Regions from separate parts of the Sporosarcina pasadenensis genome, predicted to be linked through region 3. Evidence: riboswitches for the same ligand, from Rfam matches in the RefSeq annotation. Region 3 holds a riboswitch; each other region holds the start of a gene.

Region 1 (5,980 bases), on a different contig from region 3:
AATGGAGCTAAGCAAGGCTATGTTGCAAACTTTTCCGATGGATATACTGGTATAGTTGCAACACTGGATACCGGTATAGAAGGACCAACAACCGCCTATCGATTTGATATGGATGCCCTTGATATTAACGAATCGGAGTTGGACAGTCATTTCCCTAAGCAAGAGGGATTCAGATCAAAGCTTCCCCATAAAATGCATGCGTGCGGTCATGATGCCCATACAGCAATTGGATTAGGTTTGGCGACAGTTATTGCTAACAATAAAGAAGCCTTAAAAGGGAGAATCAAATTGATCTTTCAACCTGCTGAGGAGGGAACACGCGGCGCGAAATCAATGGCGAGTGCTGGAATCGTAGATGATGTAGACTATTTCATCGCCTCGCATGTTGGGACAGGGGTCCCCCATCAACATTTCGTTGCTTCGAATAACGGTTTCTTGGCCACATCGAAACTGGATATCACTTTCAAAGGTAAGGCATCCCATGCAGGAGCACAACCTGAAGAAGGAAATAATGCATTGTTAGCTGCTGCCAATGCGGCATTAAATATTCACGCAATCTCTAGGAATTCAAAAGGGATTTCAAGAATTAATGTCGGTGAATTACATGCTGGTTCAGGAAGAAATATAATCGCAGATTATGCGTTTCTAAAAGCAGAAACACGCGGGGAAAATTCTGAAGTGAATCAATTTATAAAAAGTCAGTTAGAAGCGATTATTAAAGGTGCAGCACAAATGTATCAAGTCGATTATCAAATTGATACAGTCGGTGAAGCACTTAGTAGTCAAGGATCGAAAGAGTTGGCAGTGATTCTCCAGGGATGTGCAGAAGAGTCAGCCATGTTAAAAGAAACAGCTTTGGAATCAAATGACGCGGCTGGTTCCGAAGATGCAACTTATTTCATGGAACGAGTGAAACAAAATGGTGGACTCGCAACATATTGTATTTTTGGCACAGACCTTCCTGCCGGACACCATAATGAACAATTTGACATCAATGAAGAAACGATGCTTGCAGCCGTAGATGTCTTATTTAAATCAGCTATACAATTAAACAGTCTTTAAGATCAGTAGTAAAAAAGGGAATCCTCGGGATTCCCTTTTTATGTTCCATCGAAAATTTATAAGTAATTATGAATAAAAATAAATAAATATAATATACTGTGTAATCCCTGTCGTAGCAGTCAATGAAACTGAATTAGCATGCACTATATTTTAAAATAATGAAAATATGAGTTGACAATTTATTTTTATCTGTTTATACTAATTTTCAATCAGTTAGATTTTGAAAATGATTTTGACAATTACATACATCTCTTATTAAGAGTGGCGGAGGGAATAGGCCCGATGAAGCCCGGCAACCAACAGATGAATTGATCTGAAAAGGTGCTACATCCTACAGGTGTTTTTAGCCTGGAAGATAAGAGGAGGAATTTTGCAGCCCTCTTCTTATTGAAGAGGGTTTTTTATAATCATTAAGTTAAAACCGGATTTGTGCATAGATAAATCCGACTATGCCAATAGGAACAGTTAATGATTGGGTTAAATTGATTTTCCATATAAAAATGAGTTTAGGAGGAAATGAACATGAAAAAATGGATTGCATTAATATTAACGGTTATCAGTATAACGATTCTGATGTCAGCTTGCTCATCCAGTGAAGGCAAGGAAAAGGTGGAGTTGAAAAAAGTTGTGTTGGATTATGCATATTACTCGCCAACTAGCCTAGCGTTGAAGGAATTTGGTTGGGCAGAGGAGGCGTTTGTGGAACAAGGGATTGAAGTGGAGTGGGTACTCAGCCACGGAAGCAATAAAGCACTTGAATTTCTAAATTCAAAAAGTGTCGACTTCGGTTCGACAGCTGGGGCTGCAGCATTAATCGCCAAGTCGAATGGTTCACCCATTGAATCGGTCTATATTTATTCGAAGCCGGAATGGACTGCGCTTGTTGCCACAGGCGATTCGGACATCACATCAGTAGAACAATTGAAAGGTAAGAAAGTGGCTGCAACGCTAGGGACGGATCCATATATATTTCTTCTCCGCTCGTTACAAGAAGTTGGGTTGTCGTCCAAAGACTTGGAAATTGTAAATTTACAACACTCAGATGGCGCTAACGCTCTTTTGACAGGTCAAGTAGAAGCGTGGGCAGGGTTAGATCCACATATGGCAAAAGTTGAAGTCGATTCTGGTGCAAAGTTATTTTTACGTGATCATGAAAAAAATACGTACGGAACACTGAATGTCAGATCTGAATTTGCTGAACAACATCCTGAAGTAGTTGAAACAGTGATTGAAGTGTATGAGAAAGCACGGAAGTGGGTTTTGGAAAATCCGGATGAGGCAGCCGACATACTTGCAAAAGAAGCTGAGATGCAATTGGAAGTAGCGAAAAAGAGTTTAGAGCGTAATGACTTCTCGGATCCAATCCCTGGACAGAAACAAATCGATGAACTGACTGCAGCGGGTGAAGTGTTGCAATCAGAAAATGTAATTAAAGGGAATGTGGATATCCGAACGATTGTAGGAGAATTGATTACTGATCAATTTGCAAAAAAAGTTATCGAATGAAATAGGGGGAATAGACATGACGGTCAATATTGACGAAAAAGAATTGTTTAAAGTAAAAGCAAAAAGATCGGTCAAAATTAACTTTGAAAATAAGGTGAGAGGTTTAGCTCTTGGCTTGATCATTCCATTCATTCTATTAGTCGTTTGGGAAGCGGCTGTCCGTTTCAATTGGCTCGATGCCTATGTCTTTCCGGCTCCGACAACTATTTTGCAAAAAATTATTGAGTTAGCCCAAGAAGGGACACTTTGGGGACATGTGGGAATTACGTTCTTTCGGGTTATGATCGGATTTCTAGCAGGAACAATTGCCGCGGTTATATTGGGATCCATCGTCGGTTATTTTAAATGGTTTGAGCAGTTGATGGATCCATTAATTCAAGCGTTTCGCTCAATTCCATCTCTAGCCTGGGTTCCGTTGTTTATCTTATGGATGGGTATTGGAGAGTCGTCAAAAGTGATGTTAATCGCTGTCGGTGTGTTCTTCCCGATCTATCTGAACATCGTCTCAGGTATTCAAGGTGTAGACCGTAAGTTAATTGAAGTCGGTAAGATCTATCATTTTACTCCGTTGCAAATTGTTCGTCGTATCATCTTGCCCGCTTCACTTCCTTCGTTTCTCGTCGGTCTACGTAGTGGTGTCGGATTAGGCTGGATGTTCGTCGTAGCTGCGGAGCTAATGGGAGCAAGTCAAGGGCTTGGGTATTTGCTAGTCGTTGGTCAGAATACGTATTCGCCCGAGCTTATTATCGCAAGCATTATTTTATTTGCATTGTTAGGGAAAGCAACCGATTCGTTGTTGAAGTCATTGGAAGCACGTGCATTGAAGTGGCAAGACAATCTACAAAACCAACTATGATGGAGGGATGACGATGCTGAAGGTGGAACATGCATCAAGGACGTTCAATAACGGACTTGCAGGATTCAAAGATATTTCATTTTCCATTAAGGAAGGGGAGACTGTTGGGATCTTAGGAACGAGTGGATGCGGAAAAAGTACATTATTACGCGTTTTGTCCGGACTCGATCAAAACTATGAGGGGGAAATCGAATTTCTGGGTGAGGGGGAACAGCCAATTGGGATGATCTTTCAAGAACCGAGACTAATGCCTTGGCTTACCGTAAAAGAGAATATTTTATTCGGTGCGAAAGATGAGAAGGAGAAACAGGCAACGGTACATGAGTATTTGAATCTTGTCGGTTTGTCTGATTTTGATGCTCATTATCCGAAAGATTTGTCTGGAGGAATGGCGCAACGAACCGCAATTGCCCGGGCACTAATTGGCGAGCCGGATGTCTTGCTTCTAGATGAACCTTTTAGTGCATTGGACGCTTTCACTAAAATGCAATTGCAGGATTTATTGTTAAAAATTCAACAGAACCGTTTAACAACGATGGTAGTCGTTACGCATGACATCGATGAAGCACTTTACTTATGCGATCGAATATTCATCCTCGGAGGTCAACCCGGCACATTGCAGGCGGAGTTGTCGATTGACGTAGTGAAACCGAGAAATCGGGGCGATTCGTTCTTGGCTGCTAAAAAAGCGGAAATCCTTGAGCTTTTACATATCGAAAAGGAGGTTGTCTAACATGGCTAATGAGGAAGTGATTTATCCATCTGAAGGGAATTACAACATTACAGCTGAACTCCCTTCAAGAAACGATTTCACATGGAAAAGTATCGAATCAAATTTTAGTTGGTCTTCTACTGGAAAGGTGAATATGGCCTATGAATGTGTCGACCGCCATGTCGTGGAAGGGTTTGGAGAGAAAGTCGCTTTACATTATTTTGGTGAAAAAGAAGAGTCTACACTAACGTATCGCGAACTGAAAGAGAAAACAGATCTATGGGCTACTGTATTAAAAAAGAAAGGAGTGAAAAAAGGGGACTTCGTCTTTATCTTTTTACCGAAGCATCCTGATTGTCATATCGCAATGCTTGCTGCAATTAAGCTTGGTGCTATTGTTGGGCCGCTATTTGAAGCGTTTATGGAAGATGCAGTAAAGGAGCGGATTGCAGATTGTGAGGGCGCTTATTTAATCGCTTCGCCTGAGTTGATCAAACGCGTGCCGCGTGCAGAATTGCCATCACTGAAAACGGTGTGGATAACGGCGGAGCCCGAACAATGCAAGGGTGATGAAATTTCATTGTTTGAGGAAGCACGAGCTGTTAAGGCTGAAAAAAACATCATCGAGTGGGTGGATTTGGACCATGCGCTTAATATTCATTATACGAGCGGGTCGACAGGTCGGCCGAAAGGAATTATCCATGCTCACCGAGTGATGATCCAACAATACATTACAGGTAGATGGGTATTGGATTTGAAAGAAGATGATGTTTATTGGTGCACGGCACATCCGGGCTGGGTAACAGGAACGGTGTACGGAGTTTTCGCTCCATTGCTTAACCGGACAACGATTGTCATTCACGGTGGCAGATTTAATGCCGATGAATGGTATTCCGTGTTAGAAAGATCCGGTACAACAGTTTGGTATAGTGCGCCGACAGCTTTCAGAATGTTGATGGCGGAAGGGGATGATAAGACAGCGAATTATGATTTGTCGAAGATCCGGCATATCTTAAGCGTTGGCGAGCCGTTAAATCCGGAAGTGATTCGTTGGGGGATTAAAACATTGTCCAACCGTATTCATGATACATGGTGGATGACAGAAACAGGGGCTCAACTCATTGTGAATCTGCCGTCCGATAAGATTATTCCGGGTTCGATGGGTAGACCTTTTCCGGGGATTGAAGCGGCGATTTTAGGAGATGATGGCGAAACGCTTGCACCTGGCGAAGTGGGTCATTTAGCTTTAAAAGCAAATTGGCCAGCATTAATGAGGGAAGTGTGGAACGACCCTGCTAAGTATTCGACATACTTCCCGTTCGAAGGATGGTATGTATCCGGTGATTTGGCGACAATCGATGACAACGGCTATATCTTCTTCCAAGGCCGGAGCGATGATATGATCAATTCCTCTGGCGAGCGAATTGGACCGTTCGAAGTGGAGAGTAAACTGATCGAACATCCAGCTGTTGCAGAGGTGGGTGTCATTGGGAAACCAGATGCGGTAAGAGGAGAAATCGTCAAAGCGTTTATCGCCTTACGGGATGGATTTGAAGCAAGTGATGCGCTGCTACAAGAATTACGTCTTTTTGTACGAAGTGGGCTTGCTGCTCATGCTGCGCCGAGGGAAATTGAATTTCTTGAGGAATTGCCGAAGACACCGATTAGCGGGAAAATCCTTCGACGGGAATTGAAGGCAAGGGAACTTCAAAAAGTAAATGTCTAACCCGCAAATAACAAACTAAAAGATAGTACTGAGGAGGAAATAATGATGAGTAAAGAAGAATTGTATAGGAAATCATATTTTAATCGTCTTGGAGAATTAAGTGATCTAGCACCTGATG
Region 2 (5,980 bases), on a different contig from region 3:
CTTTTTCCTGCAACAACGGCTTCACTTTTTCCAAAATGACGGCATGTGGTGTATTGGAAGCACCGACTACGAGTTTCGTCTGTTCACCAGAAGCATTCTTGCTGCCCTTCGCCCCATCTTCCTTATCTTTCGTTCCGCATGCTGCCAATGCAAGCACAAGAACCGTCAATAATAATGCCGATAATACCTTTTTCATAAACCCTCTCTCCATTCATAGCTGATTTTTATAATTAACAGGAGACTTTGCAACCCTGTAAATTAACGTTTGTCCAATTTCTTCACTGCGAAATCTCCGATAATCTGTATCGCAAATACAATAATTAAGATAATGACCGTTGCGACAATCATGACATCGGTGCGGCTTCGCTGGAATCCTTCGTAATACGCGAGGTTCCCGAGCCCACCAGCACCAATTACACCTGCCATTGCAGTATAGCCTACGAGCGCAATCGCTGTTACCGTAATACCAGAAATGAGGGCGGGCATCGATTCGGGCAATAAAACTTTAAAGATGATCGTACTTGTTTTTGCACCCATCGATCTTGCGGCCTCGATGACGCCTCTGTCGATTTCACGCAAGCCAATCATAACCATTCGCGCGTAAAACGGTGCAGCTCCGATGACAAGGGCCGGGATTGCAGCTTCCGGACCACGGATCGTTCCAACGATCAACGTTGTAAACGGGATTAATAGAATGATTAATATTATGAAGGGAATAGAACGGAAAATATTGACGAATGCTCCCGTTACACCATATATCAGTTTGTTTGTCCAAAGTTGGCCGGGACTCGATAAGAATAGAAGAACACCTAGAACGAGCCCAAAAATGAATGTATATAAAGTAGAAAGCCCGGTCATATATAATGTTTCAATGGTAGCTACCCACATCTTTTCCCAATCTACATGGGGAAATAAATTTTCAATCATTGCCGATCACCTCTGTCTGTACGCCTAGTTCATGGAGATAGGCAATTGCCTGATCAATATCATTTTCATTGCCGAGAAGCTGTAAAATGAGCGAACCGTAAGCGCCGCCTTTCGTGTGGGAAATATTCCCTTGAACGATATTTACGTCAATGTCATATTTCCGGATCAAGCTCGCAAGCACCGGGTGCTCTGTCCTTTCCCCGACAAAGACGAGTTTGATGAGCGTGCCGCCTGGTATGTGGGCAAGTACCTCTTCGGTTCCTTCCGGTTCCGTCACTTGGGATACGAACCGTTTTGTAATCGGGGCTTGCGGTGATTGGAACACTTCAAGCACAGGACCGAGTTCTACAACTTTCCCTGCCTCCATAACTGCCACACGATGGCAAATTTTCCGGATGACATGCATTTCATGTGTGATCAGTACGATTGTCAAACCTAACCGTTCATTGATATTTGTCAACAGATCAAGGATGGCATCTGTCGTTTCCGGATCGAGCGCTGATGTCGCTTCGTCGCATAGCAACACTTCTGGATCGTTCGCTAACGCCCGAGCAATTCCGACACGTTGCTTTTGACCGCCTGATAGCTCTGATGGATAGGCATTTTCTCTTCCGCTCAGTCCGACGAGCTCGATCAGTTCCGCCACTTTCCGTTCACGCTCCGCTTTCTTCACGCCCGCGATTTCAAGTGGAAAAGCAATATTCTGCTTAACGGTACGGGACCAGAGCAAATTGAAATGTTGGAAGATCATGCTGATCTTTTGGCGGGCTTCCCGTAGCTCTTTGCCTGTAAATGCCGATATTTCACGGTTACCAATTTTGATTGTTCCTGTCGTTGGTGTCTCAAGACCATTCAATAGGCGAATCAATGTACTTTTTCCGGCACCACTATAGCCGATGATACCGAAGATTTCCCCCTCGTCGATACTGAGGGACACATTATCTACCGCCAAGATTTCAGCGTTGGTCGTACCAAAACTTTTTTTGACGTCTTTCAATTGGATCATCATTATCACCTCTACACTATCTTGTCCAAAATAATAGCCTTTCTGCAGATAAGCAGAAAGGCTAAAACGTTATATCGAAATAAACGTCAATCCGATCTCTCATCTCTCAAAGCAAACGCTTTGTGTGACTTGGCACCATTTCACTTTCGTGACGGTTGCCGGGCTTCATAGGGCACTTCCCTCCACCTCTCTCTATAAGAGCGACATATTCAGTTAATGTTAAGTTAATAGATATACTTATATCATGATTATCTGAAGTATGTCAACCTATTTTCTCAAGAAGGTGCGGAATGGAGTGAAATGCGTAAACTTTATGAATCACTTCTCCATCCTTCTGAATTAATAAACAAGGGACGCTTTCGATTTCATAATCGACAGCGAGATCTTCTACATAATTCAAGTCAGCCTTCCCGATAGGCAGCTCCGGCTTCATGGCAGCAATGACTTCCACCATTTTAGAAGCTACCGCACAAGTTCCGCACAACGGAGTATATAAATAAAATATCGATTGACGAGCATCTTCTTTGCTCATTTCCCACTGTTCACGTGTCCAGTTTTCGATATTCGTCACAATTCATCACCTTCATAGTAAAAATTCGGGATGCACATCAAAATTTTCGGAGAGGAGGATAGCTGCAAGCACACGGTATGGAGTCGTTTCAACTTGGCGATATGCCCGTTCGGTATAGAGATGGATGGCTTCAGGATAATCCCTCTTGAATAAAGTCCGGATCTTCTCTCCGGATTCATCGGCATCCATAAAAACGTACATCTCACAATCCTCATAAGGCATAAGCATCTCTTCGATGCGGTACGGACTGACTGTCCCATTCGTACAAATGATTTCAACCGGTTCCGAAAGCACCTTTTGCAACCTTTTCCGGTCCGATCCACCTTCGACGATTATGACTTTTTGATATTCTACTTGCACATTCCCACACCTCCGTAAAAAAGACCTTACCTTGGAAGTTTACCCACATACCGAGAGATTATCGTTTCCTATCCATTGAAAAAAGCGCCGGAGTCAAAGATCCAGGCGCCACTTAATTATTTATTCGCCGACAGTCATTTTGTCATAGTCTTCAGCTGACATAAGTGCATCGAGTTCTGATGCGTCTGATGCTTCTACAACGATCATCCAAGCACCTTCAAACGGAGATTCGTTCACTAGCTCAGGGCTGTCTTCCAATTCTTCGTTCACTTCGACAACTTTACCGCTGATTGGAGCATACAATTCAGATACAGTTTTCACCGATTCAACACTGCCGAATGGCTCGCCAGTCTTCACTTCATCTCCAACTTGTGGTAATTCGACGAAAACGATATCGCCAAGTTCGGATTGTGCAAAATGAGTAATACCAATACGATACTTTCCACTTTCATCCTTTACCCATTCGTGTTCTTCTGAATAACGCAAGTCTTTAGGTGTGTTCATCCCGTACCCCTCCATAAGTATACATTTAGTCACTTCAGTATTAATTTTGACATATTCCGATGGTAAAGACAAGAAAGTATATTAAGCTCCCCACACTTCTTCAAACTGGTCTTCCTTGAAGCCGACAGTCACTTTCGAGCCATCTGTTACAAGCGGTCGTTTCATAAGCATGCCGTCTGTAGCTAGCAACGCCACTTTTTCGTCATCCGTCATTCCTGGAAGCTTGTCCTTCAAGTTCAATTCACGGTATTTCATCCCGCTCACATTGAAGAATTTTTTAATATCAAGTCCGGAGTTACTAATCATTTGTTGAAGTTCCTCTTTCGTCGGTGGATTTTCAACGATGTGGACGTCTTCGAACTCCAACCCATTGTTCTCCAACCACTTTTTCGCCTTCCTGCAAGTCCCACATTTTGGATATCCATAGTAAGTCATCGCCATTTTGCAACACCTCCATTTTCTCCAAGTATAACAGAGAAACCGCCCAGGATAAAAACCAGGGCGGTGTGCCTATTAGACTACGTATTTTTCGGCGTCGATTAATTTGGCGGATGCTTCGCGTTTTTTCGCGATGATGTTGTATGGATTTGAACGCGTCAATTTGCGTAATGCAGAGAGCATCATGCGTTGGTTATCCCCTTCGACAGATGCAAGAAGTGTTTCCTTCGCATCCTTTTCAATTGCCTCGAAAGCTTCTTGACAGAAGATTTCCGTGTAAAGGATCTTTTGCTTCTCCTTCTCTTCCCCGTTTTTAGCAATCGCTTTCTCCGTACGGAGCAAAGCGGATTCCATTGCAAAGATGTTATTTGCGATATCGGCGATGTTCACAAGAACTTCCTGCTCTGCTTCAAGCTTTGTGCCGAAACGTTGAGCGGCCATTCCCGCTGCAAGCAAACCGATTTTCTTCGCATTTTTCACAAGTACTTTTTCTTGTGCTAGCGCTTCGTCTCCGATTTCTTCCGGCATCATCATGAGCAGCTCTTCCTGTAAGCTTTGTGCCTGTTCAAGCAAAGGCAATTCGCCTTTCATCGCTTTTTTCAAGAACGTGCCTGGCACGATCAGACGGTTGATTTCATTTGTTCCTTCGAAGATACGGTTAATGCGGGAATCGCGGTAAGCGCGCTCCACTTCATACTCTTGCATGAAACCGTAACCGCCATGCAATTGAACAGCTTCGTCGACTACGTAATCAAGCACTTCGGAACCGACAACTTTGTTGATCGAGCATTCGATTGCATATTCTGCAATGGAAGCCGCAACCGCTTTGCCGTCTTTTTGCTCTTCTGGAGTCATTTGGCTGTTGCGTTCTTCAAAGTAACCTACTGTACGGTAGATCAAGCTTTCCGTCGCATAAATCTTCGAAGCCATCGTCGCAAGTTTTTCTTTTGTCAGGTTGAATGAAGAGATCGGTGTTTTGAACTGTTGGCGCTGATTCGCATACGTAACCGCCAATTCAAAAGCACGTTTGGAACCTCCGACTGTACCTACACCCAATTTATAGCGTCCGATGTTTAAGATGTTAAATGCGATGACATGCCCTCTGCCGATTTCACCTAGCAGATTTTCTACCGGTACTTGAGCATCTTCAAGAATGAGTGTGCGTGTAGAAGACGATTTGATGCCCATCTTCTTCTCTTCCGCTCCGACAGATACGCCCGGGAATTCCCTTTCAACGATGAATGCCGTGAATTTATCGCCATCCACTTTCGCATAAACGACGAATACGTCTGCGAATCCTGCGTTCGTGATCCATTGCTTTTCGCCGTTCAACACATAGTGAGTGCCTGCTTCGTTCAGCTTCGCAGTTGTCTTAGCGCCGAGTGCATCCGATCCGGAGCCTGGTTCAGTCAATGCGTAAGCGGAAATTTTATCCCCCGATACGGAGTTCGGCAAGTACTTTTTCTTCTGTTCTTCATTACCGAAAAGGACGATCGGCAATGTCCCGATTCCGACGTGTGCGCCGTGAGTGATGGAGAAGCCGCCCGCAACGGACATTTTTTCTGCGATCAACGCGGATGAAATCTTATCGAGGCCGAGACCGTCGTATTCTTCAGGTACGTCCGCGCCGAGGAGGCCAAGATCCCCTGCAGATTTTAGTAGTTTGACAGAGTGCTCGAATTCATGGTTTTCCAAGTTTTCTACAACTGGAAGGACTTCGTTTTTCACATAGTCCTCTGTCGTTTTTGCGATCATTTTTTGCTCATCTGAAAAATCTTCCGGTGTAAATACACGTGATGCGTCGATATCCTCGATGAGGAATGCCCCTCCGCGGATGAAATCTTTTGTTGTTGTTTCAGTCATTATAATTCCTCCCTTAAAATGTTAATAAAATTTCCTATATTACGGATTTCCGCTACAGGCGGACGCTTTCCGCCGGCATGGCTTCAGTCTCCTCACTACGCTTCGCTTCGTTGCGGGGTCTTCAGCTCATGCTATTCCGGCAGGAGCCGCCGCCCTTCGCTTCAATCCTAAGTGACTACTTTATAATCCTCAAAGTCCTCCGCAAACACGCATAAATCACTGGAATCACGCATAAATGGATTCAAAGACGCATAATCCGCTGGAAAGACTCATAACTCCACGCAAATACGCATAAAAGCCCTAATTGCTCA
Region 3 (5,980 bases):
ATCATGTTGATTTGATAAAGATCTGTATGTAGTGCCAAACTGTCATCTGCATATTTCGAACTCATGCCAAATCTCCTTCTTCCGCATTCTTCTGATAGTTCCAGTATACACTATTTACCCTCAATTCGACGGAAAATAACATAATCAAACATCTCCGTAAACCTGTATAACTCGCTTCAATCCCCGAAAATTTCGGCTTCCTTCCACTTTCCGTACCGATAATAAAGAAAGGCGATCATGCTGCTAATGACAAAGCTGACGCCAATTCCGACGGCTATCCCCTTCTCTCCCATGAAGCCTGACAGGAAGTATGTGACGGGGTAACGCAATATCCAAAACGAGATGATATTGAGCACGAGCACTTGGAACATCGCCCCTGACGCCCTGACTGCCCCGTTCAACACGAAGTTGATGCCTAGGAAAGGATAGAAAAATGCAATCATCTTCAAATAGTCCGCCCCAAAACGGACGGCATCCGCATCACTTATGAAAAGGCGGATACCAGCCCCCGCAAAAGCGTAGACGATTCCCGCGATGGCGAACATGATGCCAAGGTTATAAAGAAAGCCGATGAATGTAATCTTGTGGACGCGGTTCCATTTTCCAGCCCCGATATTTTGCCCAGCCATACTATTCACTGCCGTTCCAATCGCTTGCGCCGGCAACATGATCACGCTATCGAGCCGCTGCGCAGCACCGTATCCTGCAACGACTGCCGGGCCGAAAGAAGCTACGACACTCATAATCGCCATGACGCCAGCTGAAATGACGCTCATTTGCAAGCCCGCTGGTATGCCCAATTTCAAAATAGCAAGCACTTCCCGCTTCGCCGGGATATGCGGCTTCGAAAACGGCACCAATTTCTTTCGGACGGAATAAATGGCGCCAGTCGCAAATGCGACTCCTTGGGACACGATCGTCGCTATCGCAGCTCCTTGGACGCCCCATCCGAAGACGGCGATGAAAATCGGATCTAGCACCGTATTCAATAGGACGGCGGTCAACACGAAATAGATCGGTGTCTTGGAATCGCCGACAGACCGGAACACTGTGTTGATGAAGTTGTAGCCGAACAGAAACAGGATTCCGAAAAAGTTGACACGCAAATAGGACGTCGCCATGTCAATCATCGACTCAGGAGTTCCAAGCAATGCTAAGATCGGCTTTGCTAAAAAGAAACCTGCAAAGCTTAAGACGACGGACATGATCGCAAGTAGAACGACGAAAGCGTTCAAATAATTGCGCAATCCCGTCTCGCTTCCCCTCCCCTTTTGCTGGGAGAGGATTGTGAGCGCCGCATTATTCAGGCCGATGACAAATGAGAGGACGGTGAAAACGACTGTGCCCGAAATCGCGACCGCTCCAAGCGCATCCGCACCAATCAGATTCCCGACCCATAGGCTGTCGATGAATTGATACGACACTTGCAAAAGGTTCGTTAAAATGATCGGAGCCGAATAGAAGATCAGCTGCTTCGCAAGCGGCCCTTCCGTAAAATCATATTGCTTCGCCACAGCGCTCCCTCCTTCATCCAAATAACTTCAATCCGACCGCCCCTCCGATAATCAAACAGAGGAAAAACATCCGTTTCCATCCGGCCGCTTCCTTGAAAAACATAATGCCCATCAGCACCGCACCCGCGGCACCGAGTCCCGTCCATATCGCATACGCCGTCCCCATCGGAATATCGCGCATCGCAAGTGACAAAAACCAAAAACCGACCGAAAATGTCACAATAATTAGCAACAGACGGGGCCACGACCTTTTCTGCAAATAAAGATTAATGGCCATGACACCGAAAATCTCACCTAAGCTGGCGATGACTAAATATACCCAAGCCATCTCAATCGCCCCCTTCCGCTGCTTCACCGGATTCGACCGTCGTCATTTTAATCCCAATGACCCCGATGATGATAATCGCGATGAAGATCACCTTTGCGATGGAAAACTCCGCATGGAAGAACAGGAAGTCTATAAGGACAATCGCCGCCGCACCCGAGCCGGTGAACACTGCATATACCGTCCCGGACGGAAGCGTCTCGCAAGCTTTAATAATTGCATAGAAACTGATGATAATGGCAACGACGGTCCACGTCCATTCGAGTGCCGTATCGGAGTACCGAAGTCCAATCACCCAGAATATCTCAACGATCGCCGCCAATAAAACATAAAGCCAAGCCAATGGAATCCTCCTCGTCTTTCAACATGCCTACATTATAGCAAAAGTCCCCAGAAATTTTTCCTCCGGAGAGGCTTGCAATCTAACAAGGAACATGATAACTTTAAATAAATCATTTTTCTAACAATTGCATATTTTGATTCTTATCAAGAGAGACGGAGGGATTGGCCCGATGAAGTCTCAGCAACCAGCCCGATATTGGTATGGTGCTAATTCCAAAAGGCGTGGAACGTCTCGAAGATAAGAAGATTGATTTCAACGATGTTGGAGGCCCTCTTCTTAATTGAAGAGGCCTCTTTTTTAATAGACAAAGGAGATGGGCAACTTGACAAAGCAAAGCATTAACACGAAATTGGTGCAACTAGGAAATCAGAGCGATCCGAGAACTGGGGCGGTCAACCCTCCCCTTCATTTTTCGACCGCCTACAAGCATGATGGATTAGGACTTTCCACGGGATATGACTATATACGAACGAAAAACCCGACCCGGACGGTTCTTGAGGAAGGCATCGCAAATTTAGAAAACGGCGACCGCGGTTACGCGTGTAGTTCGGGCATGGCGGCGATCCAGCTCGTCATGTCCCTGTTCAAATCGGGGGATGAACTGATCGCTCCCGACGACCTGTACGGCGGGACGTTCCGTTTGTTTGACCAATACGCCAATCTGTATAACATCCGGACCTCGTATACGTCTTTTGAAAACGTCGAGGAAGTAGAAAAGCTCATTACTGGAAAAACGAAAGCTATTTTCATCGAAACACCGACAAACCCGCTCATGCTGGAAATCGACATTGAAAAGTATGTGGAGCTCGCAAAAAAACACGACTTGCTCGTCATCGTCGATAATACGTTTTTGACTCCGTATTACCAACGCCCGATCGAGCTCGGGGCGGACATCGTCATCCATAGCGCGACGAAATATATCGGTGGCCATAATGACGTGCTTGCAGGGCTCGTCGTCGCAAAAGGAGAAGAATTGTGCAACCGTTTAGGAGAGAACCATAATGCGATCGGTGCAACGCTTTCGCCGTTCGATTCTTGGCTCGTCATCCGCGGGTTGAAGACATTGCATGTCCGAATGAAACAGCATGACGCCAACGCAAAGGAACTCGTCTCCTATTTGGAAAGCGAACCGCTCGTCGATGACGTACTCTATGCCGGAAAAGGCGGCATGATTTCATTCAGGGTGCGGGAAAGCGAATGGGTCGATCCGCTTTTGCAAAACTTACGGCTCATCACATTTGCCGAAAGTCTCGGTGGAGTCGAAAGCTTAATTACATATCCGACGACGCAAACCCATTCGGAAATTCCCGAGGAGGTGCGGGAAGAGCGCGGTGTCGATAGGCGTCTATTGCGCCTCTCTGTCGGATTGGAGGAAGCTGAGGACTTGATCGACGATCTTAAGCAAGCCCTCGCCATTGCCGCGGAGACGACAGCTGTGAGTCAGCAATAAAGAAAGGCCGTCTCGGTGAATGAGACGGCCTTATTTATTAGGAATTGATTTCAGCCAAAGCTTTTCTTTGCGAATAGAACGCGATGAAGTTGTTGACGACGTTATCTAAGAAGTCGATTGTCGCTTGGTCTGTCAATTGTCCCGCTTCATCCATCTTTTCATGGATGGAACCGATGTACACTTCATTATTCGGCAATAGTGCTGGAGAGAGCATCGGGTTCGTCAAGATTTCACGCAAGTGGATTTGCGCGCGGACACTTCCCAACACGCCCATTGAAGCGCCGATCATGAATGCAGGCTTGTCTTTAATTGCGAAATTGCTTCTAGAAAGCCAGTCGACAGCATTTTTCATTGCCCCTGGAATGGAGAAGTTGTATTCCGGAACTGCAAAAAGGACCGCATCCGAATCTCTCACATTATCCAAGAAATCCTTCACGTTTTCTGGCTGGTTGCTTTCTATATCAACGGAAAATATATCGACATCATTAATGAAAACAGGTGTAATATCGAGTTGACCCGCATATTTCTTCCTTAAATACTCAACCACTTTCAAGTTGTATGAAGTGGAGCTTGTACTGCCGATAATCGCTTTTACTGAAATTGTCATGATGGAGGACTCCTTTTCGTTTTTCTGCTTAGCATGACCTCACTATTGGAAGGTATGCATCTCCTAATGTAGACTCATCGATTATCTCACATTCAAGATATCTTTTTAAAAAATATGCTCAAACGAAAAGAACGTCCCCCATTTGCCTCAGGGGACGTTCCATTTATTAATTGAAGAAGCTGAAGAAAATCATCCAGAAAGGAACGGTTTTCCGCTCTTTCCGTTTCCGCTTGAGCGCTCTCTGCTCGAGTCGATACTGTTCGACTTCCTGTCGCATATCTTCCACTTGTCGTTGAACTACTTCTCTATCAATGAAATGCATAATTATTATTCTCCTCTTGGAGAGGAACCTAAAACAAGATTACAATCGGCGTTCACCTGTTGTGCCGCCATTTATGATATCTATCCATTTTGGAGATTCCCACTCCGTCAATTTTTTCGTAGTTTTTTGTTTAGTTCGTTCATGTTTTGCATATTGAATAATCATTTTGCTTTTCCTCCTTTGTTTTTTATTTGAATCAACTCAACTGCGGGCTGCTTCGCTACCCACTTTCCAGAGACTCCACCTTCAATACTTTCCGTTGTTGCCCTACATTCATCATCGGAAACACTCCTTTTCAATTTTTTATATGTTACACGCAAAGCGTGAAAACACCGAATTTTCCTTCAAATGAAGACACAAAAAAGCACACGCCTTTTGCATAAGCGTGTGCTCATATAAAAGAACGGCATACCATGCCATTCCTCGGTCTACAATTAGAAAGAGAGATTTGTCAGGCACGGACTCGATATGAAGTTTAGTTGGATAGCAATTGTGTTTTTCATGTTCCGTACCTCCTTTTGATAATTAGAATAACTTACTTATTGAGGATACCATTTCCATTAATTTATTGTCAATAGGGAATTTGAGAAAGATTCTCTTTTTTATTTATTTCATTACTGTAAGGATGGCAAGTGCTTCATGTAATAGTGTATGATATTCATAAGAACTGCTTCAAGAAATGAAGGAGGACCCCCATTATGAACGAAGCGAAATTGCAAAAAGAAGCGATGCACGTATTGAAGCTGACGAGCAGAACCTTTTATATACCGATTAAAATGCTGAATCCCACTTTGCGGAAGACAGTCGGCTCCGCTTATTTATGCATGCGTGCGATTGATGAGATAGAGGATCATGAAGAACTGCACCCGGAAAGCAAGCAGCATCTGCTGAAGTCGACGAGCAAACTGCTGGAAAATGACTTCTTTGACGTTGCCGCTTATCGTGCTCTCCTAAAGCCATATGAAAACCTTTTGCCTGAAGTGACATTGCGCCTCGGAGATTGGCTCGCCGTATGCCCGGAAGGTATTGTCGCCAAAGTGAAAGAGTCGACGAGCATAATGGCGGACGGAATGGCAAAATGGGTCGGCAAGAATTTCTTGATTCAAACGAAAGAGGATTTAGACGACTATACATATTATGTAGCGGGTCTCGTTGGTGTGATGCTTTCCGATATTTGGGAACAGTATGACGGTACAAAGACAGATCGGGACTTGGCGATCGGTTATGGTCGCGGATTGCAGGCGGTGAACATGCTGCGCAATCAAGATGAAGATGCGGAGCGCGGCGTCCGTTTCTTGCCGGATGGCTGGGACAGAAATGACCTGTTCGGCTACGCAGAGACGAATTTGAAAAAAGCCGATGAGTATATCGAGTCGATTTCAAATAAAAACATCCTCCTGTTCTGCAAAATCCCCCTTG

Evidence for each region. A riboswitch is a leader RNA that binds a small molecule or an ion and turns the genes downstream of it on or off. The one in region 3 is predicted to bind S-adenosylmethionine.
Region 1: another riboswitch for S-adenosylmethionine. It lies ahead of AB1K89_RS11760 (aliphatic sulfonate ABC transporter substrate-binding protein); the one in region 3 lies ahead of AB1K89_RS12735 (methionine biosynthesis PLP-dependent protein).
Region 2: another riboswitch for S-adenosylmethionine. It lies ahead of AB1K89_RS06515 (methionine ABC transporter ATP-binding protein); the one in region 3 lies ahead of AB1K89_RS12735 (methionine biosynthesis PLP-dependent protein).

The regions. Positions count from the first base shown of each region.
Region 1 covers NZ_JBFEGM010000007.1:204,256-210,235, reverse strand. The annotation lists gene AB1K89_RS11765 (amidohydrolase) at 1-1,062, shown strand, start outside; SAM riboswitch class I at 1,312-1,424, shown strand; gene AB1K89_RS11760 (aliphatic sulfonate ABC transporter substrate-binding protein) at 1,585-2,568, shown strand; gene AB1K89_RS11755 (ABC transporter permease) at 2,585-3,424, shown strand; gene AB1K89_RS11750 (ABC transporter ATP-binding protein) at 3,438-4,157, shown strand; gene acsA (acetate--CoA ligase) at 4,159-5,862, shown strand; gene AB1K89_RS11740 (carboxymuconolactone decarboxylase family protein) at 5,908-5,980, shown strand, end outside.
Region 2 covers NZ_JBFEGM010000003.1:219,118-225,097, reverse strand. The annotation lists gene AB1K89_RS06525 (MetQ/NlpA family ABC transporter substrate-binding protein) at 1-196, opposite strand, end outside; gene AB1K89_RS06520 (methionine ABC transporter permease) at 259-927, opposite strand; gene AB1K89_RS06515 (methionine ABC transporter ATP-binding protein) at 920-1,933, opposite strand; SAM riboswitch class I at 2,030-2,134, opposite strand; gene AB1K89_RS06510 (thioredoxin family protein) at 2,196-2,504, opposite strand; gene AB1K89_RS06505 (toprim domain-containing protein) at 2,517-2,864, opposite strand; gene gcvH (glycine cleavage system protein GcvH) at 2,985-3,368, opposite strand; gene AB1K89_RS06495 (arsenate reductase family protein) at 3,450-3,809, opposite strand; gene AB1K89_RS06490 (acyl-CoA dehydrogenase FadE) at 3,882-5,669, opposite strand.
Region 3 covers NZ_JBFEGM010000008.1:176,916-182,895, reverse strand. The annotation lists gene AB1K89_RS12755 (nicotinate phosphoribosyltransferase) at 1-65, opposite strand, end outside; gene AB1K89_RS12750 (MATE family efflux transporter) at 177-1,514, opposite strand; gene AB1K89_RS12745 (DMT family transporter) at 1,528-1,842, opposite strand; gene AB1K89_RS12740 (DMT family transporter) at 1,844-2,182, opposite strand; SAM riboswitch class I at 2,320-2,426, shown strand; gene AB1K89_RS12735 (methionine biosynthesis PLP-dependent protein) at 2,496-3,632, shown strand; gene AB1K89_RS12730 (NADPH-dependent FMN reductase) at 3,670-4,239, opposite strand; gene AB1K89_RS12725 (hypothetical protein) at 4,406-4,561, opposite strand; gene AB1K89_RS12720 (hypothetical protein) at 4,601-4,726, opposite strand; gene AB1K89_RS12715 (squalene/phytoene synthase family protein) at 5,257-5,980, shown strand, end outside.